DNA from 3 places in the Pectinatus frisingensis genome. Region 3 is predicted to be linked to each of the others. Evidence: predicted binding sites of a transcription regulator. Region 3 holds the regulator's gene; each other region holds the start of a gene.

Region 1 (11,205 bases), 490 kb from region 3:
ATAAAACCTATGTATTAGCAGAAACCGAGAAATTTAACAGAAGTGGTAATTTCCTTTATGCAGCTATTTCTGATTTTGATGTATTAATAACAGAAAAAAAATTGCCGATACAGCTGTTAAAACAATTAGAAAAATATAATATTGAAGTAATGTAAGTGGGAATATTTCACGTATGGATTGATTTAAAATCTGTTATAATGAAGTTAGTATCTATATATAAAGGAGAGAAATGTTTCGATGAAATATTTAATTGACACAGCCAATATTGGAATGATTGAAAAATGTAACGATTTATTACCTATTGCCGGTGTAACCAGTAATCCCAGCATTATAAAAAAAGAAGGCAAAATTGATTTTTTTAATCATTTTAAAAAAATACGCCAGATTATTGGCAGTGCTAAAACCCTGCATATGCAGATTTTAGCGCAGGATAGTGAGGGTATAATAAAGGAAGCCCATACTATATTAGAAAATGTTGATAAAAATGTATTTATAAAGGTACCTGCTACACCACAGGGACTAAAGGCTATACGTCTACTGAAGCAAGAAAATATTGGTGTTACGGCGACAGCTGTTTATACTAAAACACAAGGACTTATGGCGATGGAGGCAGGGGCTGATTATATAGCACCCTATTTTAACCGTATGGAAAATCTTGATATCGATGCAGCTGATACAATTGCCGATTTTGCTGAAATGATTGCTGTTTACGGTTATGAAACACAGATACTGGCGGCTAGTTTCAAGAATATTGCACAAGTTAATACTGCTTTTAAATGCGGTGCTCAAATAGCTACAGTGGCACCGGATATCCTGCTGGCAGCTTTTGCTGTGCCATCAATACAAAAAGCAGTTGACGATTTTGATGCAGATTGGCAGGAAACATTTGGTGATATATCAATCTGTGATTTAAAATGAAAGTATGGGAATAAAAAGCCTGAGAGATTTATTTTCTCTCAGGCTTTTCATTTATTATAATGTGACGTTGAATCCGTTTTGTTGAAAGACTTTGGCATACTGTGTAAGATTTTCACTATACAGTTCCTTAGTATTTTTAAAACTGTAGGGACGATTTAACTGTTCATATTTTTTTTGGCCGAATTGGTGAAAAGGTAATAGATTAATATCTTTTATATCCAGTGAAGCCAGTAAATGAGAAAATTTAACAGCATCAGCTATTTTATTATTTACACTTGGTATGACGGGAATACGGATTATTATTTCTTTTTGCAGGGTTATTGCATAGGCTAGATTTAATAATATGATATCGTTATATACACCGGTATATTTTTTGTGTTTTTGACGGTCATAATGTTTTATGTCAAACAATAGTAAATCTGCATTGATGATTGTTTGTTTAAATACTGTTTTGCTGGCGTAACCAGTGGTTTCTAAAGCAGTGTGCAGATTGTTCTCTTTAGCAGATTTTAATAAAGCGGCCGCAGCTTCGGGTTGCATTAAAACTTCACCACCGGAAAGAGTCAGTCCACCACCGGATTCTTCATAAAAGGGTTTATCTTGTAATACTTCTGCCATTATGGAATCTATGGATTTAAACTGTCCGACCGTTGATAATGCACCATGAGGACAATTATCAGCACATGCGGTACAGGTCTGACAAAGTTTGGACTTATAGCTGAATGATAGATTTTCGTCAAAGTGAATGTTTTTTTGCGGGCAGAGCATTTCGCAGGTGCGGCAGTGATAACATTTGTCTTTATCCCAAAGAAGCTGCCGGTATTGTTGCTGCGATTCCGGATTGCTGCACCAAAGGCAGGTCAAGGGGCAGCCCTTAAAGAATACTACCGTCCTTATTCCAGGACCATCGTGAATACTGAATTTTTGTATATTAAATATATTTGCTAACATATAACTACCTCTGTTTTATATTGACAAAATTGTTTGACAAGGTTAACTTTCAATGTTATTATAGCAATAAATAACAATAAAAATCAATATAAAATAATAAAATAAAATAATTTTTTTAGGAGGATTTATATGAAAATAAATAAGTATTTTGGCTGTCTTACAGCACGTATGGATAAATTCAGAGGAGATCTTGTTAATGCCAAACCGTATATTTGCGCGGAGCGCGCTGTCTATACCACTGAAGCTTATAAGCACTTTGCCGATAGACCTATTATTGAAAAAAGAGCTTATATGCTGAAAAATATTTTAGATAAAATGACTGTTTTTATTGAACCGGAAACATTGATTGCGGGAAATCAGGCATCTGGTAATCGTTTTGCTCCTGTTTTTCCCGAATATGCGATGGATTGGGTTATAGATGAATTGGATAAATTTGAAAAAAGGGATGGTGATATTTTTTATATAACGGAAGAAACTAAGCATAAACTAAGAAATATAGCACCCTATTGGCAGCATAATACAACTAAGGATAAAGGATTGGCGATGATGCCGCCAGAAAGTAAAATATTTTATGATTTGGGGATAATAAAAGCTGAAGGCAATATTACTTCTGGAGATGCGCATCTGGCAGTCAGTTATGAAACAATTTTAAAAAAAGGTTTGAAAGACTATCAGAAAAGAACTGAACAGGCACTGCGGATACTTGATTTGACAACTATGGATGGAATGAATAAATATCATTTTTACAAGGCCGTTTTGATAGTTATAGAAGCTGTTCGCAGTTTTGCCGGACGTTATGCCGATTTGGCTGAACATGAGGCACAGTCGGCTGCAGTAAATCGTAAAAAAGAACTTTTAACAATGGCGCAGATTTTGCGCAAGGTACCTTATGAACCGGCTGATAGTCTGCATGAGGCTGTACAGTCGTTATGGCTGATCCACTTAGTGCTGCAGATTGAATCAAATGGACATTCATTATCGTATGGACGAGTTGATCAATATTTATATCCATACTATAAACATGATATTGATAAAGGAATAATTACACAAGATGGTGCTTGTGAACTTTTGACTAATTTGTGGTTGAAAACTTTTACGATAAATAAAGTACGCAGTTGGTCACATACGCAGTTCAGTGCAGGCAGTCCTTTGTATCAGAACGTGACTATTGGCGGCCAGACGATAAATAAGAAGGATGCAGTAAATCCGTTGTCGTATTTGATATTGAAAAGTGTTGCCCAGGTTCATTTGCCGCAGCCTAATTTAACAGTTCGGTATCATCGGAACATTAGTGATGATTTTATGCGGGAATGTATTGAAGTAGTCCGTCTCGGTTTTGGTATGCCGGCGTTCAATAACGATGAAATAATAATTCCATCATTTATTGAAAAAGGTGTCAAGGAAGAAGACGCCTATAATTATAGTGCCATTGGCTGTGTAGAAACAGCTGTTCCGGGGAAATGGGGATATCGTTGTACAGGGATGAGTTTTTTGAATTTTCCTAAATCATTGCTCATCGGTTTGAATGATGGTGTCGATCTTGAATCGGGGACAAAACTTATGGAAGGTACAGGACATTTTTGCAGGATGCATTCTTATGATGATGTAAAAAACGCTTGGAATAAAACGATTCGTTACTTTACCCGGCAAAGTATTATTATTGAAACCTGCTGTGATATGGTGTTGGAGAAAGATGTACCTGATGTGCTTTGCTCAGCTTTGGTTGAAGATTGTATTGGGCGTGGTAAAACATTAAAAGAAGGTGGTGCAGTTTATGATTTTATAAGTGGTCTGCAGGTGGGAATTGCTAATATGGCAGATTCTTTGGCAGCAATTAAAAAATGTGTGTTTGAAGATAAGAAATTGACACCACAGCAATTGTGGGATGCGTTAGTAAGTGACTTTTCCGGAGAGGAAGGTGAACGTATCCGCCGTATTTTGATTGACGCACCTAAATATGGTAACGATGATGATTATGTTGATAAGCTTATTTGTGAAGCCTATGATGTATATATTGACGAAATAAAAAAATATCATAATACTCGCTATGGTCGGGGACCGATTGGTGGTACTTATTACGCAGGTACATCTTCAATTTCGGCAAATGTAGGTCAGGGGATGGGAACATTGGCAACTCCCGATGGCAGAAAAGCACATACACCATTGGCTGAAGGATGTTCTCCGAGTCACGCTATGGATGTGAATGGGCCAACAGCTGTATTTAAAACGGTGGCAAAATTACCGACACACGAAATAACCGGCGGAGTATTGCTCAATCAGAAGGTAACACCGCAAATATTAGAAAAAGAAACTGACCGTACAAAATTAGTTTATCTTATAAGGACTTTTTTTAATCGCCTGAATGGATATCATGTGCAGTATAATGTCGTATCACGAGCTACTTTGCTTGACGCCCAGCTGCACCCGGAAAAACACCGCGATCTTATTGTCAGGGTAGCAGGTTATTCGGCATTCTTTAATGTATTATCAAGGCAGACACAAGATGATATAATTGCCAGAACCGAACAAGTATTATAGTTGAAGATGGGGTTGTCACATGAACCGTATTGATTTCATAAGATGCAATCACCACCGCTATGCGTCTCCCACTATTTTGTGGGTGGCAAAGAAAGTGGAATATTGTAATTTATGAATAAAAATGGTTACGTGAGACAGCCCCATGATTATGTCTTCAATAGTTTTAGATTAAAAAATACTGCACCACAAGCGATTGCTGCACCCCATAAACCAACGTACTGTATGCTGCTGTATATTACAACCAGGCTGCCACAAGCAGAACCGAGTGCGATACCGATGTTAAAAGATATGGGAACCAGTGAGGCAGAAAAATTGATTGCTTCTGGTTTTTCCCGCACGGCAGTATTTAGAAAATGCAGTTGTGTGGGTGAATTTTGCAGGTACATTACAGTGCCAATAATAAATATATTAATTAAGCATAGGGTAGGAATTTTTATTGTAAGAAACAATGTACTTAAGAATAAAGCCTGTATAAGAAAAAATAAAGGCATACGTCTCATTCCGCCAGTAAGGGCAATATGCCCGGATAAAAAATTACTGATAATAGTGCTGACACCGAAGCCTATTAAAATAAGGCTGATATATCGTTCAGGAATAAATAGATATTTTTGTAATATAGGAGTCAAATAGGTGTAAAATACATATGTAGAAGCTGCACCGCATATAACAATCATAATACCCAGCTGAATGTGTGGCTTTTTTAAAAGTCCTAACTGCCTTAATATATTAGATTTTTGTCCAGATCCGGTGTTAGGAAGATAAAAAATAAGCATCAGTAATATGATCAGGCTAATAAATGACAACAGAAGAAAGGCTGTCCGCCATCCTAAAAGATGAGTTATAAATGTACCGGTCGGTACCCCAAATACAGCTGCCATACTGAATCCGGAAAATATCCAGCTGATAATTTTGGGCTGTATAGCAGGGCCGGCTATTTCGGCAGAAAAAGTCATAGAAATAGCCAAAATGACTCCTGATACAACGGCAATCAGCATGCGAGCCAATATTAAAAATAAATAAGAATCAGCCAGAGCAAATAGTACATTACCGATTATAAAAATTATTGTTAAAATTATTATTAAATAATAACGATTTAATGAGCTGGTGGCAGGTGTAATAATAAATGTTCCAATAGCATAAACAAGGGCAAAAATTGAAACAAGGTTACCAATCATTGCTATAGAAGAATTTATGCTGAGAGCAATGTCAGGTAAAATACCGATGATAATAAATTCACTGGTTCCTAAAACCACACTTAAAAGAATAAGAGTAATAACTGGAAGAAGAGAAAAAGAATCAAAATTTTTCAAGAGAATCTTCCTTATCTAAATTGAATTTATTTAATAACTTTTCCATATGAATATGAGGACAATGTTCATCCATATAAATAGGACCGTTGGCAATATAACCATATTTTTCATAGAATTTTTGTGCCTGAAGCTGTGCGGACAGCACGGCTTTTTTGCCGCCATCTTTAATTATATTCTGCTCGGCAGTTTGCAGAATATAAGCACCGATATGATCTTTGCGATATTTTTTGAGTACGGCTAAGCGACCGATAATATATACGCCGTTAATATTACTGATAAAATAACGGCATACACCGACTGGCTGTGCCGCTTTGTAAAATATAAGATGTATGGCGTGTTTATCGATAGCGTCAATTTCGTTTTTAAACCCCTGTTCGCTGATAAATACTGCTTCGCGAATTTTTTTTGCATCGTTTGTCAGGTGAGTGCTTCGTTCATAATTCAAGTATTGTTCCTCCTCATTAATGAATATGTATAGTATAGATTATTTGCCATGTATTTACAAAGGATCGTTAAAAAACCTTATGATATAAAAAACCTCTGCAAAAGTTAATTAACTTTTGCAGAGGCAAAACAACCAGCTATAAATCTATAGTCAGTAATTTATTACATCATTCCCGGCATTCCACCGCCAGGCATTCCGGCTGGTGCAGCAGGAGGATTCTTTTCCGGCTTGTCAGCGACTAAAGTTTCTGTTGTCAAAACCATAGCAGCAATGCTGGCTGCATTCTGTAGAGCAGAACGAGTAACTTTAGCCGGATCAACGATACCAGCATCTACCATGTTAAGATATTCACCGGTAAGAGCATTGAACCCTTTGCCAGTACCGGCTTTTTTTACTTTTTCTACAACTACAGAACCTTCGAGTCCTGCATTGTTAGCTATTTGGCGTACTGGTTCTTCAATAGCGCGTTTAACTATTTCCACACCGGTCTTTTCATCACCGGAAGATGTGATTTTGTCAAGAGCCGGTAAGATGTCAATAAAGGTTGTACCGCCCCCGGCAACGATACCTTCTTCAACGGCAGCACGGGTAGCATTTAAAGCATCTTCAATGCGGAGTTTTTTATCTTTTAATTCTACTTCGGTAGCAGCACCAATTTCAATTACAGCTACGCCGCCAGATAATTTGGCGAGACGTTCCTGTAGTTTTTCTTTATCAAAATCAGATGTTGTGGCAGCGACTTGCTTTTTGATTTGTTCACAGCGTGATTTGATAGCATCTTTGTCACCGGCACCATCAACGATAGTAGTTTCTTCTTTAGTAGAGCGTACCTGACGAGCACGTCCAAGATCTTCAAGTTCGACACTGTCAAGTTTTCTGCCTAGTTCTTCAGTTATCACATTACCACCGGTTAAGATAGCAATATCTTCAAGCATTGCCTTACGGCGATCACCAAAGCCGGGAGCCTTGACAGCTAAAGCTTTGAAAGTACCACGCAGTTTATTTACGACAATTGTTGCCAAAGCTTCACCGTCGAGATCTTCACCGATGATGACGAGTTCCTTGCCTTGTTTTACGACTTTTTCCAAAATCGGCAGAATATCACCAATTGCAGAGATTTTACGGTCGGTAATAAGGATATAAGGATCGTTCATAACCGCTTCCATTTTATCGGTATCAGTTACCATATAAGGAGATATGTAACCACGATCAAACTGCATTCCTTCAACAACAGAAAGGTTTGTTGCCATACCTTTGGATTCTTCAACGGTGATAACACCATCTTTACCAACTTTTTCCATTGCATCAGCAATGAGATTGCCCATTTCGCTGTCGCTGGAGGATATTGTCGCAACTTGAGCAATAGCAGCTTTGCCTTCAACTTTATGTGATTTTGCTTTTATTTCGGCAACTAAAGTGTTTACTGCTTCTTCGATTCCCTTTTTTATGATCATAGGGTTAGCACCGGCAGCAACATTGCGCATACCTTCACGGATCATGGCTTGAGCGAGTAATGTTGCAGTTGTTGTACCGTCACCGGCAACATCATTAGTTTTTGTGGCAACTTCTTTAACAAGTTGTGCACCCATATTTTCAAACGGATCTTCTAATTCAATTTCACGAGCTATGGAAACACCATCATTTGTAATTGTCGGTGCACCAAATTTTTTATCTAAAACAACATTTTTACCTTTTGGGCCAAGCGTTACTTTTACAGCATCTGCTAATGAATCAACGCCTTTACCGAGGGCACGGCGAGCTTCTTCACCAAATAAAATCTGTTTAGCCATTATTAATGAAACCTCCTAAATTATTGTTGAAACTAATTTTTATTAAGCTATTGCTAAGATGTCGCTTTCACGGACGATCAAATAGTCAGCACCATCAACTTTGATATCAGTTCCAGCATATTTTGAGAAAATGATTTTATCTCCTACTTTTACCTCTGGAGCAACTTTTTGTCCATTGTCGAGAACTTTACCGCCGCCGACAGCTACAACTTCGCCTTCTTGTGGTTTTTCCTTGGCTGTATCCGGCAATACGATACCGCTGGCAGTTTTCATATCTCCTTCAGAAACTTTGATTACAATTCTGTCGCCTAATGGCTTAATCATTGTATGTTCCTCCTTATAAAAATAAATTACTATTATTTTCTTGTTAGCACTCACTTAAGATGAGTGCTAACCACATCTCTTATAATAAATAAAATCAGTGAAAAAATCAAGTGTTTTCGTAAAAAAGTAAAAAAATATTTATTTATATATTATTATAAAAATCCAACGTCGGAGTTGAAGGTACACAGTCTGCATTCGGAATAATAATTTTATCTTGATAGTAATTTATATGTATATGTAGTTGATAGGTTTGATTTTTAAAAAGGGGTTTGTTATAATTTCTAAAGCATTACATTGAAATATTGCGGGGCTGTCGCATGAACAGCATTGACCTCATAAAGATGCAATCCATTACCGCTACGCGGTCCCCTATCCTTTTAAGGGCGGACAAAGAGAGTAAATATTTGCATATTTATGAATGAAAATGGTTACGTGTGACAACTTCATTTTTTTTGGGATTTTATATAATGATAGTGGGGGACTTATATGGAAATAAAATTATTTGCGACAGATTTAGATGGAACTTTATTGACGAATGATGACAATATTTCTGAAGGAAATATTAAAGCGATAAAAGATGCTGTTGATGCAGGAGTCATGGTGACTTTTGCTACAGGACGCATGTATAGTTCTGCGGTTAAATATGCCGCACAGGCGGGGCTGGATGTACCACTTATAACCTACAATGGAGCATTGATAAAGTCAACAGCTGGTAAAATATATTTTGAAAGTTGTATTGAACCGGCAGTTGTCAGTGCTTTTGTCAGATACTGTGCACAAAAACATTGGTATGTGCAGGTAAACAGTGATGATAAATTATATTTTCCTGAATATTTACAGCGTTCGATAAGCTATGAAAAGAGTGTTGGCATAGAGGGAAAAACTATCGGGTGGGAGGCATTGGAACGTAAAAATAGGAATGTTACTAAACTGTTATTTGTTTTGGAAAATTTTGCTAATCCCGATGCACCGGAAAAAGCCATAAATGAAGATGAAATAATCAGTGAAATGATGGAAAAATTTGCAGAGAAAGTAACCTTGGTCAAGTCTAAAAAAGGGTTGATTGAAGTTATTAATCCTGGCGTGAGTAAGGCAAGTGCATTGGATGTGCTGGCAAAACAGATGGGAATTACTATTGATGAAGTTATGGCTATTGGTGATGCTGACAATGACTTACCGATGCTAAGGGCAGCCGGTAAGAGTGTGGCAATGGGAAATGCTGCCAGACATATACAAGATGTATGCGATTATGTAGTTAACGATAATGAAAATGATGGTGTTGCTGAAGCAATATACAGGTATGTATTGAAAAAAAGCATATATTCATAAAAGATGTTTTTAATGCAGCAGTGAGATATGAAAAATGAATACTTACATTTGATTGAAATTGGTTTATAATTGGGATATATACGAAAATGCTTTAAAAGAAGTGTTGTGTTGTAACAGGGGCAGCAAGTTAGTATTATTCAGTCAATCAGCAGTAGCACCAGCATTCAAAAGTGAAATGGATGTGAAAAAAGATGAAGGAAAAAGATGAATTCAGACTTGTTATCGTTACAGGGATGTCGGGCAGCGGAAAAACACAGGCTTGCCGCAATCTGGAAGATTTAGGTTATTTTTGTGTTGATAATCTTCCACCAGTATTTATTCCTAAGTTTGCTGAGCTTTGTATTCATTCTGCCGGGCATGTGAATAAGGTCGTATTGGTAGTTGATACGAGAAGCAGAGAGTTTTTTGATACGTTTGTTCATGTGCTAAAGCAAATGAATGAGGAAAATAAGCCATTTGAGCTGTTGTTCATGGAAGCTTCCGATGAAGTGATCATACGCCGTTATAAGGAAACAAGACGTCGCCATCCAATGGCACCAAATTCACGAATAAGTGAAGGTATAAATATGGAACGGGAGCGCTTAGCCGGTGTCCGTAACAAGGCAACTTATATAATTGATACTTCGACTTTATTAAAAAGTGAATTGAAACAAAAAATTTTTAGATTATTCGGTGATGACTGTGGCGATCAGATGAATATAAATGTTCTTTCATTTGGTTTTAAATTTGGCATGCCGCTTGATGCAGATATGGTATTGGATGTAAGATTTTTACCTAATCCATTTTATATTGAAAAATTACGTCATAAAAGCGGAGCGGTTCCGGAAGTTGCCGATTATATTGCTAAATGGCCAGTTACACAGCAATTCCTTGAAAAGTTAGATGAGCTCATAAATTTTTTGGTACCACAATATATAAAAGAAGGAAAAAGTCAATTGGTAATAGCTATTGGCTGTACCGGTGGCATGCACAGATCCGTATTTATAGCACGGCATCTATTCAATTTGTTGAAAAATAGGGGATATTTAGCTAATCTGGAGCACCGCGATTTAATGAAAAATGATGTTGATGAACATCTACAATAGGTCTAATATGGGGGAAACGCATTCATGCACCTTTTGAAATGGCTTTATCCTGGTATGCGATTTAAGCGCTGGCTGCTTTTATTCGCTGCCGGTGTGCTTTTGATAATAATCGGATTAACTATAGTATTTAACTATAAATATATTGACGGTATAGAAGAATTTATTTTCCGTATAGTTTATACTACTACAGGAACATATAATTATACAGTGACTAATGCGGTGGGAATATTAATAGCCTGTATTGGTTTTATTGTCATGCTTTTGGCTATGCGAATGACAATAAGGTCGATTATTACAGTATTGCTGCCGGATAGCTCGGAAAAACTGGTAGATTTGATATATGAAAAGAGAAAATTAGACAGAGGACCAGCGATAACAGTTATCGGCGGCGGTACCGGATTATCAGTATTGCTGCGTGGATTAAAAGAGGTTACGAGTAATATTACGGCAGTAGTTACGGTTGCTGATGATGGAGGTTCATCAGGAAGATTACGCAATGAATTCGGGATAATACC
Region 2 (11,205 bases), 520 kb from region 3:
GTAAGAAAATTCCAGAGAAGAATAACCTGCTGCCCAAATACAGATCCGTTACCACCAATTTACAAAAACAAATCCTTTATAACTGCACTAACTTACTGAATATGAAACAGATATCTAATATCTGCAATGTTTCTCCAAGTACGGTAGCAAGAACTATAGAGAATATTAAATACCGGCACATATATAAATTTCCTGCCATAATCTCCATAGATGAATTCAAGGGCAATGCCGGAGGTTATAAATTCCAGTGTATCATTACCGATCCACAAAAGAAGAAGATACTGGATATACTGCCTAACAGGAACAGTGAAGATATCTATAACTATCTTACAAACACAGATATTAAAGAAAGGTTCAAAGTAAAATATGTAATAATGGATATGAGCAGCCAGTTCCGCAGCATTATGACCAGATGCTTCCCTGAGGCCAAGGTAATAACCGATAAATTTCATACAGTGCGTCTTGCCAACTGGGTTATAGAATATGTGCGCAAGCAGGAACAAAAGAAATTCACCGATATACGCAGGCGTTATTTCAAGAAAAGCCGATTTATTTTACTAAAGCGGAAACGTTATTTGGGAAAAGAAGAAAAAGAACAGCTTGCTAATATGCTAAAAATAGCGCCCCGCTTAAAGAAAGCTTATGTATTAAAAGAGTTGTTTTATAAAGTTATGGACAGTAAAACGGAGGAACAGTTCAATAAGCGTCTGAGCAAATGGTTCATGCTTGTAGAAAGCTACAATATAGATAAATTCCTTACTATGGCTCAAAGTGTACGCAAATGGATTCATCCTATAAGGAGAGCCGTACTTACAGGATATACTAACGGTTATACAGAAGGCTGCAATAACAGGACTAAAGTTTTAAAGAGAATATGTTTTGGTGTAAGGAACTTTAATAGATTTCGTAACAGATTATTATTTATTGCTAATTACGAAAAAAAAAGCAGGATAATCTACCCCTGCTTTCCCTTCGTAATTATTGTCTGAATCTTTTATTACCCCAACTATTGACGTTGAACCGAATTTTTTGCAGTTCATCTGTAAGGATGGGCTGTTTTTTTATGCAGCTTTGTACTGCTCATGGTACTCGTAGGGTGTCATCACATGTAAGTGGCGCTGCAAAGCTCAAAGTTGTAGTAGTGGATATAGCCGAGGACTGCATGTATCAGTTATTGGCGACTGGTAAATTGGTGACGGTAATACATTTCATATTTCAAGATTCCCCGGAATCTTTCTATCAGGCTGTTGTCGGTGCAATGAACTATTCGGGACATGCTTGTGTCATTTTATAGTCTATTGTTCTCTTGTGAAATTCGCGGCTTGTATATTGGAATCCATAGGCACTGTGAAATAGTGGATGTACCGTGATTGGCTTTCATAGCCTCATCAAAAGTATCAAAAACCGACCGGTTATTGTCGTGGTTGCTTAATATATACGACACAACCCGGCAATCGTATAAATCAAGGATGGCACTTAGGCAGAACTTGTAAATCACTGAATCTATATAATATTTGAATTCTGTTGCAGCGGTCATTCGTTTTTTGTTTGACTCAGCCGCATAGAATTTTCAGTTCATTCTACGGGTTTTTATCTTTGATACTAGATCAATTTTACTTTTATGCAGCATAAAAAATACCCCCAGACAAGACAATGTATTTTTTCATTGTCCTATCTAGAGGTAACATATTATTATGGAAGAGATTTTATTATATAAATTTTTATTTAGCCATTAAAGCAGCAATTTTATTTGCGATGGAAGAAGGATTTTCTGGCAGAATTCCTTCTATTAAAAGGGCCTGTGTAAATAATAGATCACAATAGTCTTTAAATTCCTGAGAAGTTTTTCCCTGGTTATGGACTGTCTGCAACCGTTTGAATAATTGGTGATGCGGGTTTATTTCTAAGATGCGTTTTGCCTTGAACATCGGATTGTTGGCATCAGCAAATACCTGTTCCATAGCGAAACTGGGACCTTGTTCATCGGCAACCAGACAGACTGCACTGCTTTTTAAACGATTACTGATTTTTACATCGGCAACTTTATCACCAAGACTTTCTTTGATGTCTTTAATCAGATCTTCATTTTTCTTAGTGATATCCTCAGTTTCTTTTTTAGTTTGCTGCGATTCAACATCGTCAAGGTCAAGATCACCGCGACTGATAGAATGGAATTGTTTATTGTCGTATTCATGCAGTGCTTCAATGGCAAATTCATCAACGTTGTCCAATAAATATAATACTTCGACATTTTTATCCCTAAGTAATTCCATTTGTGGTAAATCATCGATAGCCTTGCGGTCTTTACCTGAAGCATAATAGATTTTTTTCTGGTTTTCCGGCATGCGTTCAACATATTCTTTTAAGGAACTGAGTCCTTTATCAGCATCGGAAGTTGCAAATAATAATAGGTCTTTCAATTTATTTATCGTATCAGTACCATTATACATGTTATTATATATGCCAATTTTTAGCGATTTGCCATATTGAGCCCAAAACTTTTCATATTTCTCGCGTTTGTTTTTAAGCATTTTATCAAGGGTTTTTAATATGCTGTTTTCTAAATTACGGCCTATTATTTTCAATTCACGGCTTTGCTGTAGAAGTTCACGTGAGATATTAAGTGAAAAATCGGGTGAATCAACTAACCCTTTAACAAAACGCAAATATTCCGGCAGCAGGTCTTTGCAATTATCCATTATAAATACATGGCGTGAATATAACTGCAAACCAGGCTGATAATCAGTATGGTATAAATTGAATGGAGCTTTGGCAGGAAAGAATAACAATGAAGTATACTCAATAGTACCTTCGGCTTTGTTATGTAAAATTTCCATCGGTTCTTCCCAGTCATGAAAGAGATTTTTATAAAATTCATTATATTCTTCGGGTTTTATTTCTGATTTGTTCCTTGTCCAGAGCGGCTGCATGGAATTGAGCGTACGAATTTCGTCCCGTTTAGTTTTAGGAGCATCTTTTATTTCTTTGCCATCTTTGTCCTTAGGTGTTTCTTCAATGACAAAATTCATTTTTATCGGATAACGTACATAATCAGAATATTTTTTTACCAGACTTTCTAATTTATAGGTATCAACAAAATTTTCTTCTGCTTTATCACCATAAAAATCAGGAAGCAGTGATAAAGTTATAGTGGTACCGCGTTTGTCTTTATTACATTCTTCAATAGTATAAGAACCATCACCAGCTGATTCCCATTTGTAAGCTTGCTTTTGTCCGGCTTTACGGGTGATCACAGTTATTTTTTCTGCTACCATAAAGGCAGAGTAAAACCCTACTCCAAATTGTCCGATAAGTTCTTTCCCGGAAACACTGGAGTTGTTTTCCTTGGCTTTCATCATTTTTTGCAAAAAGGCTTTTGTTCCGGATTTGGCAATTGTACCGATATTATCGATCAGCTCATCGCGAGTCATGCCAATACCGTTATCAGAGATCGATAATGTATGTGTCGTTTCATCTGGTACGAGAAAGATTTCGTAGTTATTGTCACCCTCCAATAAATCTTTATTGGTCAAGGCTTCAAAGTGTATCTTATCGATAGCATCAGAAGCGTTGGATATTAACTCACGCAGGAAAATTTCTCGATTGGTATAAATGGAATGGATCATTAAATCAAGTAATTGTTTGGTTTCTGCTTGAAATTCATATGTTTCTTTAGACATAATTCAAACTCCCTTGTCATGGATTGCCTTGTTAGCACTCTTAACGAGTGAGTGCTAATACTATGATTACTATACAACGCTTTGAAAAAAAAATCAATACTTTGCCGAATTATTCACAGAGTATTTGAATGCAATAGATGGATTGCATAATATATGGATAAAGATATATAAGTAATTGACGCTGACTGCTTTAATGAGTATACTTAAATATATCAGAACGTTATTTTAAGGGGAGATTATTTTGAAGTATATGATAAAATTGTTATCAGCTACAATGATGATGCTTTTTTTCACTACATCAGCGGCATTTGCAATGCCCTCAACAAAGACAGTTATTATGGATGACTCATTTAACCTTTCTACAATACATTCTATTGCTGTGGCTATGCCTGATTACATTCAGACAAAAAACAGTCCTAAAATCGAGGACGTAATGGCAACACTCGCTCAATCAGGATTTGATGCTAAACAATTAAAAAATGTTACGGTGATACCTTATACGGTTATAGCTAATGCTATAGAAAAAGACAGCGGCGTTGATTTGCAGACATTGGATAAAAATGCTGCTAAAAAAGTTTTTAAACAGGATATTGGTAAATATGCTGACGCTTATTTGGTAGCCACAATAGCTAATGACAGCCGTGTTGTAATATTTTATGATTTATATTCAGCAAAAAATGGCGCTTATTTATACTCTTTTGAAGTTATTGGCGGTGGTCAGGGCGATAATAATATCAATGCTTATAAATCTTTTAATGGATTGTTTTATAATGGTTTCGCTGAATCGGTGAAGTTACAGTATAAAGATAAAAAAGCTAAGTAAATATCGGCATATTAAAAGATTGTTCAATATAATATTGGGTCAATTAACAAAAGGATATTGCATAGATGATAATTTATGCAATATCCTTTTTCTATAATAAAATTAAGTTTTTTTGATATTGTACTTGCAAAAATATGCATAAAAGATGTATAATTATTAAACAGTTACATAAGAGGAGATGATTATGGAATGAAAGTCAGTGTAATAGGTGCTACAGGTTATGCAGGTATTGAATTGCTACGGATATTATATAATCATCCTGAAGCTGAAGTCATGTACTTGACTTCAGAAAGTAATACCGGACGAAAAATATCTGATGTCTATGAACATTTATATAAAATATACGATCAACAGTTGATTAGTATGGATAAAATAGATGAGATAGCTGATGCCAGTGACTTTCTTTTTATTTGTCTGCCACACGGACATGCAATGCAGGTGGGCAGACAGTTGGAAAACAAGGCTGCCAGAATCATTGATTTGGGTGCAGACTATCGTTTTAATAATACAGAAGTATATGAAAAATGGTATAAGGTGAAGCATACTCATAAGACAACAAATCGTGTGTATGGGTTGTCTGAATTACACCGTGAAATGATAAAATCAGCTAAAATAATCGGTAATCCCGGCTGCTATACTACAGCAAGTATTTTGGCACTGGCACCACTGGTCAAATATGGTCTCGTAGAGATTTCCAGTATCATTGTTGACGCCAAATCAGGTGTGTCGGGGGCAGGGCGTACGGCTAGTCCTGCTAATCATTTTCCGGAACTTTATGATAGTTTTAAGGCTTATAGTGTAGCAACACATCGCCATACACCCGAGATTGAGCAAGAATTATCATGGCTGGGGCAAAAAAAAGTTACACTTAATTTTACTCCGCATTTAGTACCTATGGACAGAGGAATTTTAAGTACATGTTATGCTAATATATTACCATCAGTAACTAAAACGATGATAAATGATGCTTTTCATAGTTTTTATGATAAAGAATTTTTTATTCGCTTACGAGGTATAAACTCTTATCCGACAACAAAGAATGTGCGCGGTTCTAATTTTTGTGATATAGGATGGCATGTTGATCAACGGACTGGCAGAATAGTGGTTTTGTCGGCAATTGATAATTTAGTTAAGGGCGCAGCCGGGCAGGCGGTGCAGAATTTTAATATTGCTTGTGGATTTAATGAAAAAACAGGGTTGATGATGGCACCGGTTTATCCATAAATGAAAAAAACAATTATAGGAGGATTTTTAATGGTTAAAGAAAATAAAGCTGGTGTGACATATGCGAAGGGGTTTAAGGCAGCCGGTGTCAAGGCAGGTATTAAAAAAAGTGGTAATCCTGATTTAGCGATGATTGTCAGTGAATATGATGCTGTTGTAGCAGGGACATTTACTCAAAATAAAGTTGCGGCTGCTCCGGTTTATGTGTCTAAGAATGTTGTCAGCACCGGAACGGCAAAAGCAATTGTGGCTAATTCCGGGTGTGCCAATGCCTGTACCGGACAGCAAGGATTGGATGATGCCAATAAAACGGCAGTTTTAGCTGCGGCAAAGCTGAATATTGCAGCAGATGATGTGGTGGTCGCTTCGACAGGTGTCATCGGTGTGACATTACCAATGGAAAAAATTGCAGCGGGAATTCCTGCTGCTGTTGCGGCATTAAATAATGATGGCAGTGAAAGTGCTGCTAATGCGATTATTACTACGGATACATATATAAAATCATTGACCACGGAAGTAATGATTAATGGTAAGAAAGTTCATATAGGCGCTATAGCTAAGGGAGCCGGCATGATTCAGCCGAATATGGCGACAATGCTTTGCTTTATTACTACGGATGCAGATATTGATCAGGTTCGGCTGCAACTGGCTCTTTCTGGAACAGTGGAAAAATCCTTCAATATGATATCAGTAGATGGTGATATGAGTACCAATGATATGGTTATAGTCATGGCAAACGGACAGGCGGGCAATAGCAAAATAACTAAGGATAATGAAGATTATCATATTTTTTATTCGGCATTAGCGGAACTTTGCTGTGAAATGGCTAAAAAAATTGCCGCTGACGGTGAAGGAGCAACTAAATTCATAACGGTTAATGTCCACAACGCCAAAACATTTTCAGATGCAAAAAAAGTAGGAATGTCTATTGCTAATTCACCTTTAGTAAAGACAGCTTTTTTTGGACAGGATCCCAATTGGGGAAGAGTAATTTGCGCTGTAGGCTATTCAGGAGTGGCAATGCAGCCGGAACAGACTATTGTTAAATTCGGTGATATTATTGTTTATAAAAATGGTATGGGAGCTCAATTCGATAAAAATGCATTACAAAAAATAATGGCCAAACATGATATAGTTATCGATGTTGATTTAAATTTGGGGCATGATAAAGCGACCGTTTGGACTTGTGATTTATCGTATGAATATGTGAAAATAAATGGTGAATATCACACCTGAGGAGTTATGTCCCATGGAGTTTTCTGCTGAAGCAAAGGCTTCGATATTAGTGGATGCATTACCTTATATACAAAAATTTTATGGCAAGACAATTGTGATAAAATACGGTGGCAATGCAATGATAAATGATGATTTGAAAAATAAAGTGATGCATGATATCGTATTGATGAAGTATGTCGGAATACGGCCAATCATTGTGCATGGCGGGGGTCCCGATATCACTGATTTTTTACAAAGAATTGGTAAAACATCACAATTTATCAATGGTTTACGGGTAACTGATAAGGAAACGATACAAATTGCGGAAATGGTTCTTGTTGGCAAAATAAATTCGGAAATAGTCAGCCGCTTGAATGGTCTGAGTGTTCGGGCTGTGGGATTGAATGGGAAAGATGCGAAACTTATTATAGCTCATAAGAAATTGGCTGCAGTTCACGATGATAATGGAAAGATAAGAAAAATCGACATTGGATTTGTGGGAGAAGTTGAAAAAATAAATACAGATATATTGAATGATTTACTTGATCAAAATTATGTACCAGTGATAGCACCAATCGGTGTTGGGATAGATGGTGCCGGGTATAATATAAATGCAGACTACGTAGCAGCAGAAGTCGCCGGCGCTATGCATGCTGAAAAGTTGTTGTTATTGACTGATATAGAGGGAATATACAAAGATTATAATGATAAAAGCACGTTTATATCCACTTTGACACAAGAACAGGCCCGACGAATGATAGCTGACGGCAGCATAAACGGTGGAATGATTCCAAAAGTGGAAGCGTGCTTATGTTCATTAATTAAAGGCACCGCTAAAACCAGTATTATTGATGGTCGTCAGGCACATTCACTTATTTTGGAATTATTTACCTCACAAGGTATTGGCACGCAGGTAATACGATGAGATTGTATAGAGAGAAATAGGGGAGGTCATAAAATGACAGATGAAGAAATATATGCCGAAGATGAGGCACATTATCTTCCGGTTTTTGCCCGTTATAAAATAGTGCTCGATCATGGTGATGGACCATATGTTTATGATACCCAAGGGAAAAAATACCTTGATTATTTGGGTGGTATCGCCGTAAATGTATTGGGACATAATTATCCGGCTTTGGTGAAAGCGATAAGTGAGCAGGCCGGTAAAATGATCCATTGTTCAAATCTTTATTATACAGAAGTACAAGCTAAAGCAGCTGAAAAGCTTAGCAAATTGAGTAAAATGGATAAGGTGTTTTTTGCTAATTCCGGTGCTGAAGCAAATGAGGGAGCAATAAAACTTGCCCGAAAATATGCTCATTTGGCTGATAAAGATAAGTCACAAATAATAACAGCTGTACATAGCTTTCATGGACGTACAATAGCTACACTTACTGCTACCGGGCAGCCTAAGTACCACGAAGGATTTGGACCGCTGCCGAATGGTTTTTCCTATGTTGATTATAATGATATTGATCAATTAGAAAAAATGATGAGTGATAAAACGTGCGCTGTTATGCTGGAAGCAATTCAGGGAGAAGGAGGTATTCATGTCCCTGATGAAAAATATCTACAACAGGTACGAAAATTGTGTGATAAGTATAATGCATTGCTTATTTTTGATGAAATTCAATGTGGTATGGGACGGACAGGTACATTTTTTGCCTATGAACAGTTTGGCGTTAAAGCTGATATCGTAACATTGGCCAAGGGCTTGGCCGGAGGTGTACCTATTGGTGCCTTTATGACCAGTAATAAAGTCGCTGCTGCTTTTAAACTCGGAGATCATGGCAGTACTTTTGGCGGTAATCCCTTGGCCTGTGCAGCAGCTAATGTAGTGCTTGATACTATAAAAGATGATAATCTGATGGGAAATGCCAAAAATGTTGGTAACTATTTGATGGGTGAACTAAATAAGCTCAGGGAAAAGTATCCGGCACTTATTAAAGAAGTTCGTGGCCGCGGATTAATGGTAGGAATGGAAATAAATAAACCGGGTCGTGAAATCGTTGATGCCTGTTTGAATTATGGTATGATAATAAATTGCACCGCTGGTAATGTGCTGCGTTTTGTACCACCATTAATAATAAATAAGCATCATGTGGACGAACTCATGCCAGTGCTTGATAGAGTGCTTGCTGCCCAGTAAACAATATACCAGGCAGCAATAGAGTGTTGATTTTTGTGTTAGGACAAAAATAATATTAGAGGAGGTTCTTAAATGCTTTCATGTAAAGATCTATTATCAATACATGACCTTACGGTTGATGATGTAGATGAAATATTGGATTTGGCACAGGAATTAAAGGCAATGCAGAAGGCCGGTATCGAACACCATATACTGGAGGGAAAAACATTAGGGATGATTTTTGAAAAATCATCCACGAGAACACGAGTTTCTTTTGAAACAGGAATGTACCAATTGGGTGGACAAGCGCTGTTTTTGTCGAATAGGGATTTGCAAATTGGCCGCGGTGAACCTATAAAGGATACGGCCAGAGTGTTATCACGTTATCTTGATGGAATAATGATTCGTACTTTTGAACATGAAAAAGTTAAAGAATTTGCCCAATATGCTGATATACCGGTGATAAATGCCCTTACTGATTTACTTCATCCTTGTCAGGCTTTAACAGATTTATTGACAATAAAGGAGCATAAGGGGAAAAATCTGCGGGGACTTAAAATGGTTTATATTGGTGATGGCAATAATATGGCACACTCATTAATGTATGCATGTGCCAAAGCCGGCATAAATTTTGTAGCGGCAACACCACATGGTTATGAACCGGATACTGATATATTGGTGAATGCTAAAGCTGACGCTGCTGAAACAGGGGCTGTTGTTTCAGTTACTGATGATGTTATGGCAGCAGCTAAAGATGCCGATGTCTTATATACAGATGTCTGGGCCAGTATGGGACAGGAAGCGGAACATGACAAACGTGTTAAAATATTTCAGGGGTATCAGATAAACGATGATGTATTGAAAGTCGCAGATAAACGTGCTATGGTGCTGCATTGTTTGCCTGCACACCGTGGTGAAGAAATCACAAATGAGGTTTTGGAGGCACACGCTGCTGAAATTTTTGATGAGGCAGAAAATCGTCTGCATACGCAAAAGGCAATTATGGCACTTTTGATGGGAGATATGCACCAGCATTGATAAATAGTTAATAAAGTTATAATATTTTATTGGTCAATTAAATATAGGGAGTTGTTATAAGTGGAAAAAGTGAATAAAGTTGTCCTTGCATATTCAGGCGGTCTTGATACATCTGTAATTATTCCATGGTTGAAGGAAAACTATGGTGGTTGTGAAGTTATTGCCGTATGTGCCGATATTGGGCAGGGTGATGAACTAAATGTAGTTCATGATAAAGCTTTAAAATCCGGAGCATCTAAAGTCTATATAGAACATTTAACTAAAGATTTTCTGGAAAATTATGTATGGCCGACGCTGCAGGCAGGAGCTGTTTATGAAGGAAAATATCTTTTAGGTACTTCTTTTGCTCGCCCGCTTATTGCTAAGCGGCTTGTAGAAATAGCTAAACAGGAAAATGCTGATGCTATCGCACATGGTGCTACCGGCAAGGGAAATGATCAGGTCCGTTTTGAATTAACAGTTAAGGCATTAGCACCAAATATTAAAATAATTGCACCATGGCGTGAATGGACGTTGAAATCACGTGAAGATGAAATCGCTTATGCTAATGAACATAATATTCCGGTTGCTGCAGAAAATAAAACGTATAGCATGGATAGAAATATCTGGCATTTAAGCCATGAAGGTTCCGATCTTGAAGATCCCGGAAATGCACCGAAAAATAGCATGTATTTGATTTCCAAAGCTCCTGAAGATGCTCCGGATAAACCAGAATATATAACAATTGACTTTGTAAAGGGAATACCAACAGCTGTAGATGGACAAAAAATGGATGCAGTTGAATTGTTAGAAAAATTAAATGAAATCGGTGCTAAAAATGGTATTGGCATAACTGATATAGTGGAAAACCGGCTTGTTGGAATGAAGTCGCGTGGTGTATATGAAAATCCAGGCGGAGCACTTTTGTACTATGCCCATAGGGAGCTGGAATATCTTTGTCTTGATCGCCAGACATTCCATTACAAGGAAACTGTGGCGATTCGCTATGGTGAACTTGTCTATGATGGAATGTGGTTTAGTCAGCTGCGTGAAGCATTGGCTGCATTTGTCAGCAGTACTCAGGAAACAGTCACCGGTACAGTGAAATTAAAGCTTTA
Region 3 (11,205 bases):
CATTATAATATACGTGGATAGTCGTAAGAGATTCTCCTCCAAAAATAAAGGCTTCCAAAAAGAAATGGAATAACAAGCCAGTTCACCCTAGACATCCTCCACTTGAGCTTAAATTAGCAACAGTTCATCGTTGCTTCGAGCTTGGTGAGAATGTACAATGAGTATCAAAAGAAATCGGTTACAGTAGAGCCTGTATCTACGCTTGGCGCAAAAAGTACATTCTGAAAGGAACTGCAGCATTTATGAATATCGGTGATATTCCTCGAGGAAAATTGCCTGAAGGCGAAGTTGTCTCCTCCGAAGAAATTGAAAACTTGAAATCCCAGATGAAGGATATGCAACTAGAAATAGATATTCTGAAAGAAACTTTAACAGCCCTAAAAAAGACCCCAGCGTCGACACGACAATACTCAAAAAACATGAAAAGGCAGTGATTGTCGATGCCTTAAAAAATAAATATTCACTGCCAGTTCTTTTGATAAAGCTAAAACTATCAAGGAGTAATTATTACTACCAACATAAACGTTTATCATTTCCAGATAAATACGAATCATTACGTGCTACAATCCAAACATTATTTGCTGAGAATGCTGAGCACTATGGCTATTGCCATATTCATGCTAGGTTGACGAGAGCAGGTATTCGAATTTCTAAGAAGATAGTTCGTAAAATCATGTCCGAGTGCAATCTTATCGCAAAGAGTAAGAGAAAAAACAAAAAATATAGTTCACACAAAGGTGAAATTACTCCGGCAGTACAAAATATAATCGCGCGCGATTTTCATGCCGATGCACCAAACAAAAAATAGCTGACCGATATAACAGAATTTTCTATTCCTGCCGGAAAAGTATATCTTTCACCTATCGTGGATTGCTTTGACGGAATGCTCCCCACATGGAAGATCAGCACTGTACCAGATGCCAATCTCGTCAATAGTATGTTAGATGATGCCATCCGTACCTTACGAGCAGCCATTAGTGCATACAGGCCACGGGTGTCACTACCGATGGCCTGGCTGGATATCTTAAATAGAAAAAGCTGGACTCCAGCGATCAAAGGGCTACTCTCCTAACAACTCTGCCTATGAAGGCTTTTTCGGACGATTGAAAAATTAGCTGTTCCATAATCATAACTGGTCAGGTGTAAATTATGATTGTATAATATTATTTGTCAGATTTTTTGTAAATATGTTTTTATTTATTTTTTTCTTTAAATATAATCTACAATATGCAATAAAGCCTTTAAATTAAGGAAAATCTTAGAAATTATTTTTTTATTAAAACACAATAAACGCATTATGCAATACAAATGTCATTTATTTATTATTAAAATGATATTTGTATTGCATAATGCGTTTTCTTATGATAGAATGATTTACAAGAAATATTTAACTGAAAATTTTGTATTTCTTATAAATCATAAAATATATTATTTTATGATTTAATAAATTTAGCATTTATGAAGGGATCGATGAAAAAATGCCACAAATGGATATCGGTATCATCGGTATGGCAGTGATGGGTAGCAATCTTGCTCTAAATATGGCCGATCATGGCTTTAAAGTTGCTGCATATAACCGTACAGCCATATTGACAAAAGAAGTTATTGAAAAAAACCCCAACAAAAATATGACTGGATTTTACACTTTAGCTGACTTTATCAATTCTTTACAACATCCTCGCAAAATAATGCTTATGATAAAAGCCGGCAAACCCGTTGATATGGTAATAGACGAATTATTGCCATATCTTGATAGGGGAGACATCATAATTGACGGTGGTAATTCTTATTTTGAGGACACGATCCGCCGTCATGCCTTCCTTCAGGAAAAAGATATAAATTATTTTGGTGTGGGCATATCCGGTGGTGAAAAAGGCGCCAGGTTCGGCCCCTCCATAATGCCTGGCGGTAATAAAAACGCTTATTCACAAATCCAGCCTATTTTAGAAGCAATTTCCGCCCATGTCGGCAGTGAACCATGTTGCACTTATATTGGTGAAAACGGTGCCGGCCATTACGTAAAGATGGTTCATAACGGCATTGAATATGCGGATATGCAGCTTATAGCAGAAGCGTATTTAATATTACATTATATCGGTGGATTTGATAATAAAAAACTCTCACAAATTTTTCATGAATGGAATGAAGGTGAACTTCACAGTTATTTAATTGGTATCACTGCTGACATTTTTGCTGAAGATGATCCACAAGGCGGCCAAGTCATCGATAAAATCATCGATAGTGCCGGACAAAAAGGTACCGGTCGCTGGACAAGCATCCAGTCACTAAAGCAGGGTGTTGACATATCAATGATAACTGCCGCCTGTAATACTCGCGTAGTTTCAAACCTGATAGACGATCGGCAAAGAGCCGCCAATGAAATCAACATTCCCACCTGTGCAAAAAATCTCCCTGACAATTTTATTGAAGAAGTAAGAAAGAGTCTCTATGTTGCTAAAATAATTGCTTATGCCCAAGGTTTTTCACTATATCGTTCAGCCTGTAAAAATTACAATTGGCAACTCAATTTTGCTAAAATTGCTGCCATTTTCCGAGCCGGCTGCATTATACAAGCTGAATTTCTAAATAAAATTACCCTCGCCTACGAAAAAAATGAAAATTTATCCAACTTGATGTTTGATGAATTTTTCCTTGATAATATAAATACTAATCAATCCAGTTTACGCCGCATTATCTGCCTGGCTGTGAATAATGGTATTCCTATCCCGGCATTTTCCAATGCTCTGCAGTATATAGATGCTCACCGCAGTCCCAAAATAGGTGCCAATCTCATCCAAGCCCAGCGTGATTATTTTGGTGCCCATACTTTTGAAAGAATTGATAAACCGGGAACCTTCCATCATGAATGGCAAGAGCACTACAGTAAATAATATAAAATATGAGTGATGACGATGACAAAAGAAGCTATAAATCAACTGCCTATATTGCGCAGTTCCTACAATAATCTCACCAAATCAGAACAACATATAGCAGATTATCTGCTTGCCAACACTAAAGATTTTATTGATCAGACAGTATCCGAGATTGCCAATAATACACACAGTTCAGAAATAACTGTATCTCGGTTCTGCAAAAAGCTTGGATTCAATGGTCTGCAGGCATTAAAGATTTCTCTTGCGAGAGAAATCTTCTCTCCAGACGAAACTATTTATAGGGATATAAACATTGATGATACCTATGACATAATAGCCGGAAAAATTTTCCAAAACATATCGGACGGGTTGCAGGATACATTAAAACTCTTGAATTTTAATGACGTAAAACATGCCGTTACTTTACTAAGCAGTGCCAAACGTATTGTTGCTTACGGGTTCGGCAATTCTGCCACCATCTGCCGCGATATTGAAACAAGGTTTATTCGTTTTGGTATACCGGTCCAAGCCTATTCAGACTCACATCAGCAATTCACTTCAGCATCACTTTTATCAAAAGATGATGTGGTCATCGCCGTATCCCATACCGGGGCGTCAATTGAACTTTTGGAATCAGTGAGGATTGCCAAGCAAAGTACTGCCCAAGTTATTGCCATCACCAGTTACAATCATTCTCCTTTATCTAAATTGGCTGACATTACGCTGACTGGTATGGGCCGCGAAGTTCGTTATCGTTCGGAGGCAATGGCATCAAGACTTGTGCATATTGCCATTGTTGATATTTTATACACGGGGATAGCTATGAAAAACCATGCTTCCTATGTAGACAATATTAAAAAGATGCGCCGTGTAATTGCTAAAAAACGTCTTTAACATTCCTTTCAACTAAGTAAATAATCAAAAATATCCTCCCGTACCGGTGTCATCAGTTCATAGACAATTTTGAATCCGTTAAAACGCGGCGCCGGCACTGGTCTCCCTATAGCATGTATATCACCAAGGAAATAAAATTCCTTGGTGTTTTTGTCTTCATACGGTTTCCTAATAAATAAAAACAAGCGATTATTCTCATTATCAGCATTATAAATATGTCTGGCATCCGGAGAATCAACCCTTCTGTTTAATTTAGAATAAGCTGTTATCCGTTGATCCGACAAAAATTTATTGGCATATGCCACACGTTTAGCATCCGCTTTTATATAGTTGATAAATACCGGTATTGTGCGAGTATTTTTTTCATAAAAGTATCCGGCCATGGCATTAGGATTTATTTTATGCGGCCAATTTAACAGCCAACAGACTTCTTCATATGTATATTTTTGATAAAGACACAGGTCTGTTTCTGCATAAGTATCATAGTAATTATTTTGATAATTATTTCTTGCATAAGCCAGTACATCAATTAATTCGTTTTTAAAAGCCTTATTTTTTAAACATGCACGAAAAACATCAGAAATCACGTATTTACTGTCTGTTTGCTGAATAAATACACAATGTCGGTATTTCTCTCTTTCATTACTGATAGTAAAAACATTTGTCATATTATTTATTACAGATTCTTTGACTGTGTCTGGCAGTCCTATATGATATTGCTGTGCTAAAGCAGCTGTCAGCACAGTAAATATGTCTTCTTTTCCTTCAAGTAGTATCTGCAATAATTCTATTTCATATATTCTTTTGCCACGAGCGAAGCGCTTGCAGATGAATTGTAATATTTCTTCTTGCACGCCTGTTAAGGCAACGTTATAATTTGGTTCATATTTTTGCAAAAATGCATGATATGAACCAAATTTATCCCAATAACGCATAATATCTATTGTGCCAAAATAAGAAAAATCATTTATTTGCGGAATTTTTCCCAGTTTATTTTTTAAGTCTTCATAGGCTTTCTTCAACAATGACACATCATTTAAATGGGCCTTATCAATCGCCTCATAAATGCGTTTTCTGGCAATTGTATCGAAGTTTACTGTTGAAGGTCCATATAAAATATTTTTGCCGTCACTGATACAGCGCCGCATATTATCTTTATTGTAAGAATTGTCTCCAAACAGCGCTATCGGAATCATAAAGTTATTACTATAATTACCAATAAAATCAAGAACTACTAAGTAATCCTTTTCTTTTTCTTTACGCAGCCCCCGTCCCAGTTGCTGTACAAACACAATTGGTGATTTTGTCGGACGCAGCATAATTATCTGATTTACCGCAGGAATATCGACACCTTCATTAAAAATATCAACAGAAAATATATAATCCAGCCCTCCCTGTCGTTCAGGCTGCTCCAGTCGACTGATGGCATCATTTCTACTGCCTTGCGTATCAATTCCGGATAAAGCAATCGTACAGAACCCTCGTTCGTTAAATTTGTGTGAAAGTTCCGCTGCCTCATCCACCGTTCGGCAGAATACCAATCCCCTTAATCGTTCCCCACTGTATCCATAAAATCCGGCTTGTTCTATTATATGCTGCACACGCTGTTCACTGACCAAATTACTAAAATGCGTATTATCATCAACAATCATTCCGGCAACTTCAATATCCGCTATACCAAAATAATGAAAAGGACATAGCAGATTTTCCTGCATCGCTTCTTGTAAGCGTATTTCATAGGCGATATTATTATCAAACAGCTTATATATATCAAAATCGTCGGTTCTTTCTGGTGTTGCCGTCATGCCAAGCATAAATCGCGGCCTAAAGTAACTGATGACTTTTTGATAACTTTTAGCTCCGGCACGATGTGTTTCATCAATTATTATATACTCGAAATGTGTGGGGGAAAACTGCCTCATAATATCATCTTTAGCCAGCATATTTATAGTTGCAAAAACATAATCCGCACTTATATTTTTTTCACTGCCCGATAAAAAACCAGTATCAATTTTTCCTAATATTTCCCTATAACTTTTTTCAGCCTGCAGCAAAATCTGTTCCCGATGCGCTATAAATAATATATGTCGTGAATTACTTTCCTTTATTGCAAAAGCACTCAAAAAAGTTTTCCCCGTTCCTGTTGCAGAAATCAACAGTGCCTTTTTCTTCCCGTCATAATAGAGTTTTTTTATTTTTGTCAATACTCGCATCTGCATTGCATTGGGTCTTATAATAGAATCAATATCAGTCGATATTGATTGTCGCATTTTATATATTTTTTTTAATGAAAGAAATTTTTGCTGATATAGTTTTAACCATTCAGCAGAAATTTCCTGTCCTGCATCCCATAGTGCAGCAAACTCACTATTCAACTTTCTGGCAAGGTCTCCCTGACTGGTACAAGTAAACTTTATGTTCCATTCCTGATTAGCTTTAAATGCCTCCTGTGTGATATTAGAACTGCCAATCAGATAAGTTATCTTATCTGATGCTAAAAATGCATACCCTTTAATATGAAAATTATTTTTGGTATATACTCGTACAGTGACATTAGGTAATTTATTTATCTGTGCCAATGTCCGCGGATCATTGAATGCGAGATAATCAGTAGTCAATATCTGGCCTTTTACTCCATTTATCTGTAATCTCTTCAAACTATCCTTAAGCATTATCAAACCACTTTGTGTAATAAAAGCAACAGCGAAGCGAAAATAATCACAACCATCCAACAATTTTTCAATACATCCAATAACAGACATTCCTTTTTTTATATCATTATTAACAAGCTTTACTTTAAGTCCTTCTTGTGAGACAATAGTTGCATCGACAAGCGAGGCGGCTGCTGCTTTTATTATTTCTTCCATAATTTTCTCCTGAATTATTAATTGATATAGACTATTATATACCAATTAATAGTCTGATAACATTTTTACTAATTGATAATTTTATTGTAAATTTCTTGACATTTTGATTAAATGGTTGTATATTTTTAATTAGAAATTAGCACTCACCAATCGAGAGTGCTAATAAATTATCTGCTAGGCACTTTGTTCAATAGAGGAGGTGCTGTCATGATTGACAAAAGGAAACAACGTATATTGCAGGCTATTATTGATGATTATATTTCAACGGCCGAACCTATTGGTTCAAGGACTATTGCCAGGAAGTATAATCTTGGTATAAGCCCTGCTACGATACGGAATGAAATGGCAGATTTGGAGCTTTTAGGATATATTGAACATCTTCATACTTCATCAGGTCGTATCCCCTCGTCGAAGGGATACCGTTTTTACGTGGATGATTTACTCACACCAACTGAGTTATCCAATAAAGAAACAAATCTGATTGAGCAGTGGTATAATACAAAAGTGCAGCGTTTGGAAGGTGTATTTCGCGAAACAGCCAAAATAATTTCTTATCTGACCAACAATATATCAATGGTTATAACACCTCAGCTCGCCGAAGCCACTTTCAGTTATATAAAATTTGTTGCATTGGATGACAATCATGTAGTTGCTGCTATAATGAGTGACAGCGGTTATATTGAAAATAAGATAATTGATATGCCCGCCGGTACATCATTTACCGATTTCGAACAAATTGCCGCTGGTTTGAATAACTATCTGTCCGGTAAAAAAATAGGTGAAATCAGCATGAATGAAATTCATAAGATGCGCTCGCAAATGATTGGCACTGCTGTTTTCAATAAAGTGATAAATATTATTGATCATGCTATGGCCGGTAAAAAGCGTAATCAGATTTACACCGAAGGAACACCACAGCTGCTGGATCAACCGGAATTTCATGATATAAATAAAGTCAAGAGCATACTGCTTATGCTGGAAGAAGAACCTATCCTACGTGACATTCTTAATACTCAAGATTCCAAGGCCAACCTTGTGATAACTATCGGTCAGGAAAATAAATACAGCAGCATCCAGGATTGCAGTGTAATAAGAGCTACTTATCATCTGGCCGGCGAACAGCTTGGAACTATTGCCGTACTCGGACCGACTCGTATGGAATACAGTAAAGTAATTGCTTTACTAAAATTCATGAATGATAATCTAGCTCATATTTTAAAAAGATTTTTATAGATATTTCATAGATACTATTAAAGAGATGAGGTTAAATATGCCATACATTAAAGACGACATGAAAAAAAAGGACAGCGAAAAGTTAGATGACATGAAAAAAGAAATCTATGAAGCTGTATCGGCAGAAGCTCAAAAATTGTCGGATGAAAACAAACATACTGAAGAAGATCAGCAAAAACCCGCAGTTGAAAAGTCAGCGGATGATGAAGCTGATAAAAAATCTGCCGACATCGATTCTTTGATGACCCAGCTTACCGCAGGTGAAAAGTCTTTGGCGGAAGCCGATGATCGTTTCAAACGACTGCAGGCTGATTTTACTAATTTCCGACGCCGCAGTACTCAGGAAAAATCTGAAATTGCCGATGTTGTCTTACAAGGTTTAATTAAGGACATGCTGCCTATTCTTGACAATTTTGAACGGGCATTGGCAGTTGAGGGTGATGATATTGATGCTTTAAAAAAGGGCATTAAAATGGTCTTTACCCAATTCAATGAAGTTCTCGTCAAAAATGGCCTTGAAACCATAAAAACCACAGGTGAAAAATTTGATCCCAATTTTCATCAGGCTGTGATGCGTGTGCAAGATGCTGAAAAAGAAGACAATACGATTGAACAGGAACTGCAAAAGGGATATATAGTACACGGCCGGGTGATACGCCCATCAATGGTAAAAGTTGTTTCCAATTAACATTATCCATTTCCCCATCAAGGGTAGAAAATCATTTTGGTGGTTTGACTTGTTTGGGGAATCATTCAATAAGCAATATTTAATACATAATATATAGGAGGAATTTTATAATGTCAAAAATAATTGGTATCGATTTAGGTACAACCAACTCAGTAGTTTCAGTTATGGAAGGTGGCGAACCTACAGTTATAACCAACCCGGAAGGCAGCCGCATTACACCGTCAGTAGTAGGTTTTACTAAAGATGGTGAACGTTTAGTCGGTCAACTGGCAAAACGCCAGGCTGTATCCAATCCTGACCGGACCATAGCTTCCATAAAACGCCATATGGGAGAAAATTACAAAGTAACTATCGACGGCAAGGACTATACACCACCAGAAATATCCGCCATGATTCTGCAAAAACTCAAGGCAGATGCTGAAGCTTATCTTGGCGAAACAGTGACCCAAGCGGTCATTACTGTTCCTGCTTACTTCAATGACAGCCAACGTCAGGCCACTAAGGATGCAGGCAAAATAGCCGGCCTTGAAGTTTTGCGTATTATCAACGAACCTACAGCAGCGTCTTTGGCTTATGGTCTTGATAAGGATAAAGATGAAACTATTCTTGTATTCGACTTAGGTGGCGGCACATTTGATGTGTCCATTCTGGAACTCGGCGACGGTGTATTCGAAGTCAAAGCCACAAATGGTAATACTCATTTAGGTGGTGATGATTTTGATAAACGTGTTATGGACTGGATGGTAGATGAATTTAAAAAATCTAATGGCATTGACTTGTCAAAAGACAAAATGAGTGCACAGCGTCTTATAGAAGCTGCTGAAAAAGCAAAAATCGAACTTTCTAATATGACTTCGACCAATATCAATCTGCCGTTTATCACAGCTGATGCCAGCGGTCCTAAACATCTTGATTTAACCTTGACCCGCGCTAAATTCAACGAAATAACCGCCGATCTTGTTGCCGCTACGATTGAACCGGCTAAAAAAGCTATGGCCGATGCTGATCTTACTGTTAACGACATCAACAAAATCATTCTTGTCGGTGGTTCGACCCGTATTCCAGCTGTTCAGGAAATAATAAAAAAAGAACTTGGTAAAGAAGCTAACCGCGGTGTAAACCCTGATGAATGTGTTTCTATCGGTGCTGCTATCCAAGGTGGTATCCTGGCCGGCGATGTAAAAGATGTACTCTTATTGGATGTTACTCCGCTGTCGCTTGGTATTGAAACTTTAGGCGGTGTATGCACCAAAATTATTGAAAGAAACACCACCATACCTACCTCTAAGAGCCAGGTATTCTCAACAGCTGCCGATAATCAGCCATCTGTTGACATACATGTGCTGCAAGGTGAACGGGAAATGGCAGCCGGCAACAAAACTTTAGGCCGTTTTGAACTTGCCGATATTCCACCGGCTCCAAGAGGAGTACCTCGTATCGAAGTTACATTCAGTATTGACGCTAATGGTATTGTTAATGTTTCAGCTAAAGACCTCGGTACCGGTAAAGAACAAAAAATCACTATTCAATCCGACAGCGGCATGAGTAAAGAAGATATTGACCGCATGGTCAAAGAAGCAGAAGCCCATGCATCAGAAGATAAAAAACATAAAGAAGAAATAGATGTTAGAAACAATGCTGACAGTATGGTATACCAAGCCGAAAAAGCGATTAAAGACCTGGGTGATAAAGCCGATAAATCTGCTGTAGAAAAGATTCAATCAGCTGCTGATAAAGTCAAGGAAGCTCTAAAAGGCACTGATACAGAAGCTATCAAGAAAGCTACTGAAGAATTGCAAAAACCACTTTACGAAATGAGCGCAGCAGCGTATCAGCAGGCTCAGCAAGCTCAAGGTCAGGCTGCCGGCGGACAGCAGGCTCAGCAGTCTGCACCAAACGATACCAAGAAAAATGATGATAATGTTGTCGATGCTGACTACAAGGTAGTTGATGACGACAAAAAATAATTTATCTGTAACTTTTCTTGCAGATGACAACAGGTAATATTACTGGCCTGATGACTTTGCGATACTCGAAGTCATCAGGTTAATCTTATTTATATATCAAGGTGGATAAAGTGAGCGAAAAACGAGATTATTACGAAGTCCTCGGCGTTCCTAAAAATGCAACCGAGGTCGACATAAAAAAAGCATTTAGAAAATTGGCCCGCAAATACCATCCTGACCTTAACAAGGACAACCCTAAAGAAGCCGAAGAAAAATTCAAGGAAGCTAATGAAGCCTATGAAGTTTTATCAGATTCCAAAAAACGTGCACAATATGACCAATTTGGTCACGCAGCTTTTGATGGCGGTGCGGGAGCCGGTGCCGGTGGATTTGGTAATTTTGGTGGTTTCGGTGGATTTGGCGGTTTCAGTGACTCATCCGGTGATTTTGGTGACATTTTTGATGCCTTTTTTGGCGGTGGCGGTGGCCGCTCCAGCAGGCGGCAAGGCCCACAAAGAGGCGATGACTTACGCTATAATTTGGAAATAAGTTTCGAAGAAGCAGCTTTCGGTAAAGATACAGAGCTTACTATTCCTCGCACTGAAGAATGTAAAACATGTCACGGAACCGGTGCCAAACCAGGAACACAACCTGAAGAATGTCCTAAATGTCACGGAACCGGCCAAATACAAGAAGTTCACAAT

The links. Region 3 encodes HrcA, which represses chaperone genes, less so after heat shock. Its sites were predicted from a motif close to TGTTAGCACTCNNNNNNNNNGAGTGCTAACA; they were not measured.
Region 1: a site for HrcA is predicted at 8,318-8,348, ahead of groES (co-chaperone GroES). Genes of this name have one in related genera too.
Region 2: a site for HrcA is predicted at 3,710-3,740, ahead of htpG (molecular chaperone HtpG). Genes of this name have one in related genera too.

Annotation. Positions count from the first base shown of each region.
Region 1 is NZ_CP045424.1:1,713,614-1,724,818, reverse strand. It holds gene F8M42_RS08085 (DeoR/GlpR family DNA-binding transcription regulator) at 1-155, shown strand, start outside; gene F8M42_RS08080 (fructose-6-phosphate aldolase) at 238-918, shown strand; gene F8M42_RS08075 (glycyl-radical enzyme activating protein) at 973-1,869, opposite strand; gene F8M42_RS08070 (glycyl radical protein) at 1,999-4,407, shown strand; gene F8M42_RS08065 (MFS transporter) at 4,554-5,717, opposite strand; gene F8M42_RS08060 (GNAT family N-acetyltransferase) at 5,704-6,162, opposite strand; gene groL (chaperonin GroEL) at 6,324-7,952, opposite strand; gene groES (co-chaperone GroES) at 7,995-8,276, opposite strand; gene F8M42_RS08045 (Cof-type HAD-IIB family hydrolase) at 8,763-9,605, shown strand; gene rapZ (RNase adapter RapZ) at 9,797-10,690, shown strand; gene F8M42_RS08035 (gluconeogenesis factor YvcK family protein) at 10,715-11,205, shown strand, end outside.
Region 2 is NZ_CP045424.1:1,688,019-1,699,223, reverse strand. It holds gene F8M42_RS07970 (ISL3 family transposase) at 1-989, shown strand, start outside; gene F8M42_RS13655 (hypothetical protein) at 1,064-1,294, shown strand; gene htpG (molecular chaperone HtpG) at 1,722-3,680, opposite strand; gene F8M42_RS07955 (hypothetical protein) at 3,931-4,503, shown strand; gene argC (N-acetyl-gamma-glutamyl-phosphate reductase) at 4,693-5,727, shown strand; gene argJ (bifunctional glutamate N-acetyltransferase/amino-acid acetyltransferase ArgJ) at 5,758-6,963, shown strand; gene argB (acetylglutamate kinase) at 6,977-7,867, shown strand; gene F8M42_RS07935 (acetylornithine transaminase) at 7,901-9,091, shown strand; gene argF (ornithine carbamoyltransferase) at 9,164-10,108, shown strand; gene F8M42_RS07925 (argininosuccinate synthase) at 10,169-11,205, shown strand, end outside.
Region 3 is NZ_CP045424.1:2,204,414-2,215,618, forward strand. It holds gene F8M42_RS10365 (hypothetical protein) at 243-434, shown strand; partial or broken gene F8M42_RS13890 (IS3 family transposase) at 431-1,109, shown strand; gene gnd (decarboxylating NADP(+)-dependent phosphogluconate dehydrogenase) at 1,479-2,891, shown strand; gene F8M42_RS10385 (MurR/RpiR family transcriptional regulator) at 2,913-3,767, shown strand; gene F8M42_RS10390 (DUF3427 domain-containing protein) at 3,776-6,634, opposite strand; gene hrcA (heat-inducible transcriptional repressor HrcA) at 6,842-7,867, shown strand; gene grpE (nucleotide exchange factor GrpE) at 7,905-8,555, shown strand; gene dnaK (molecular chaperone DnaK) at 8,666-10,522, shown strand; gene dnaJ (molecular chaperone DnaJ) at 10,633-11,205, shown strand, end outside.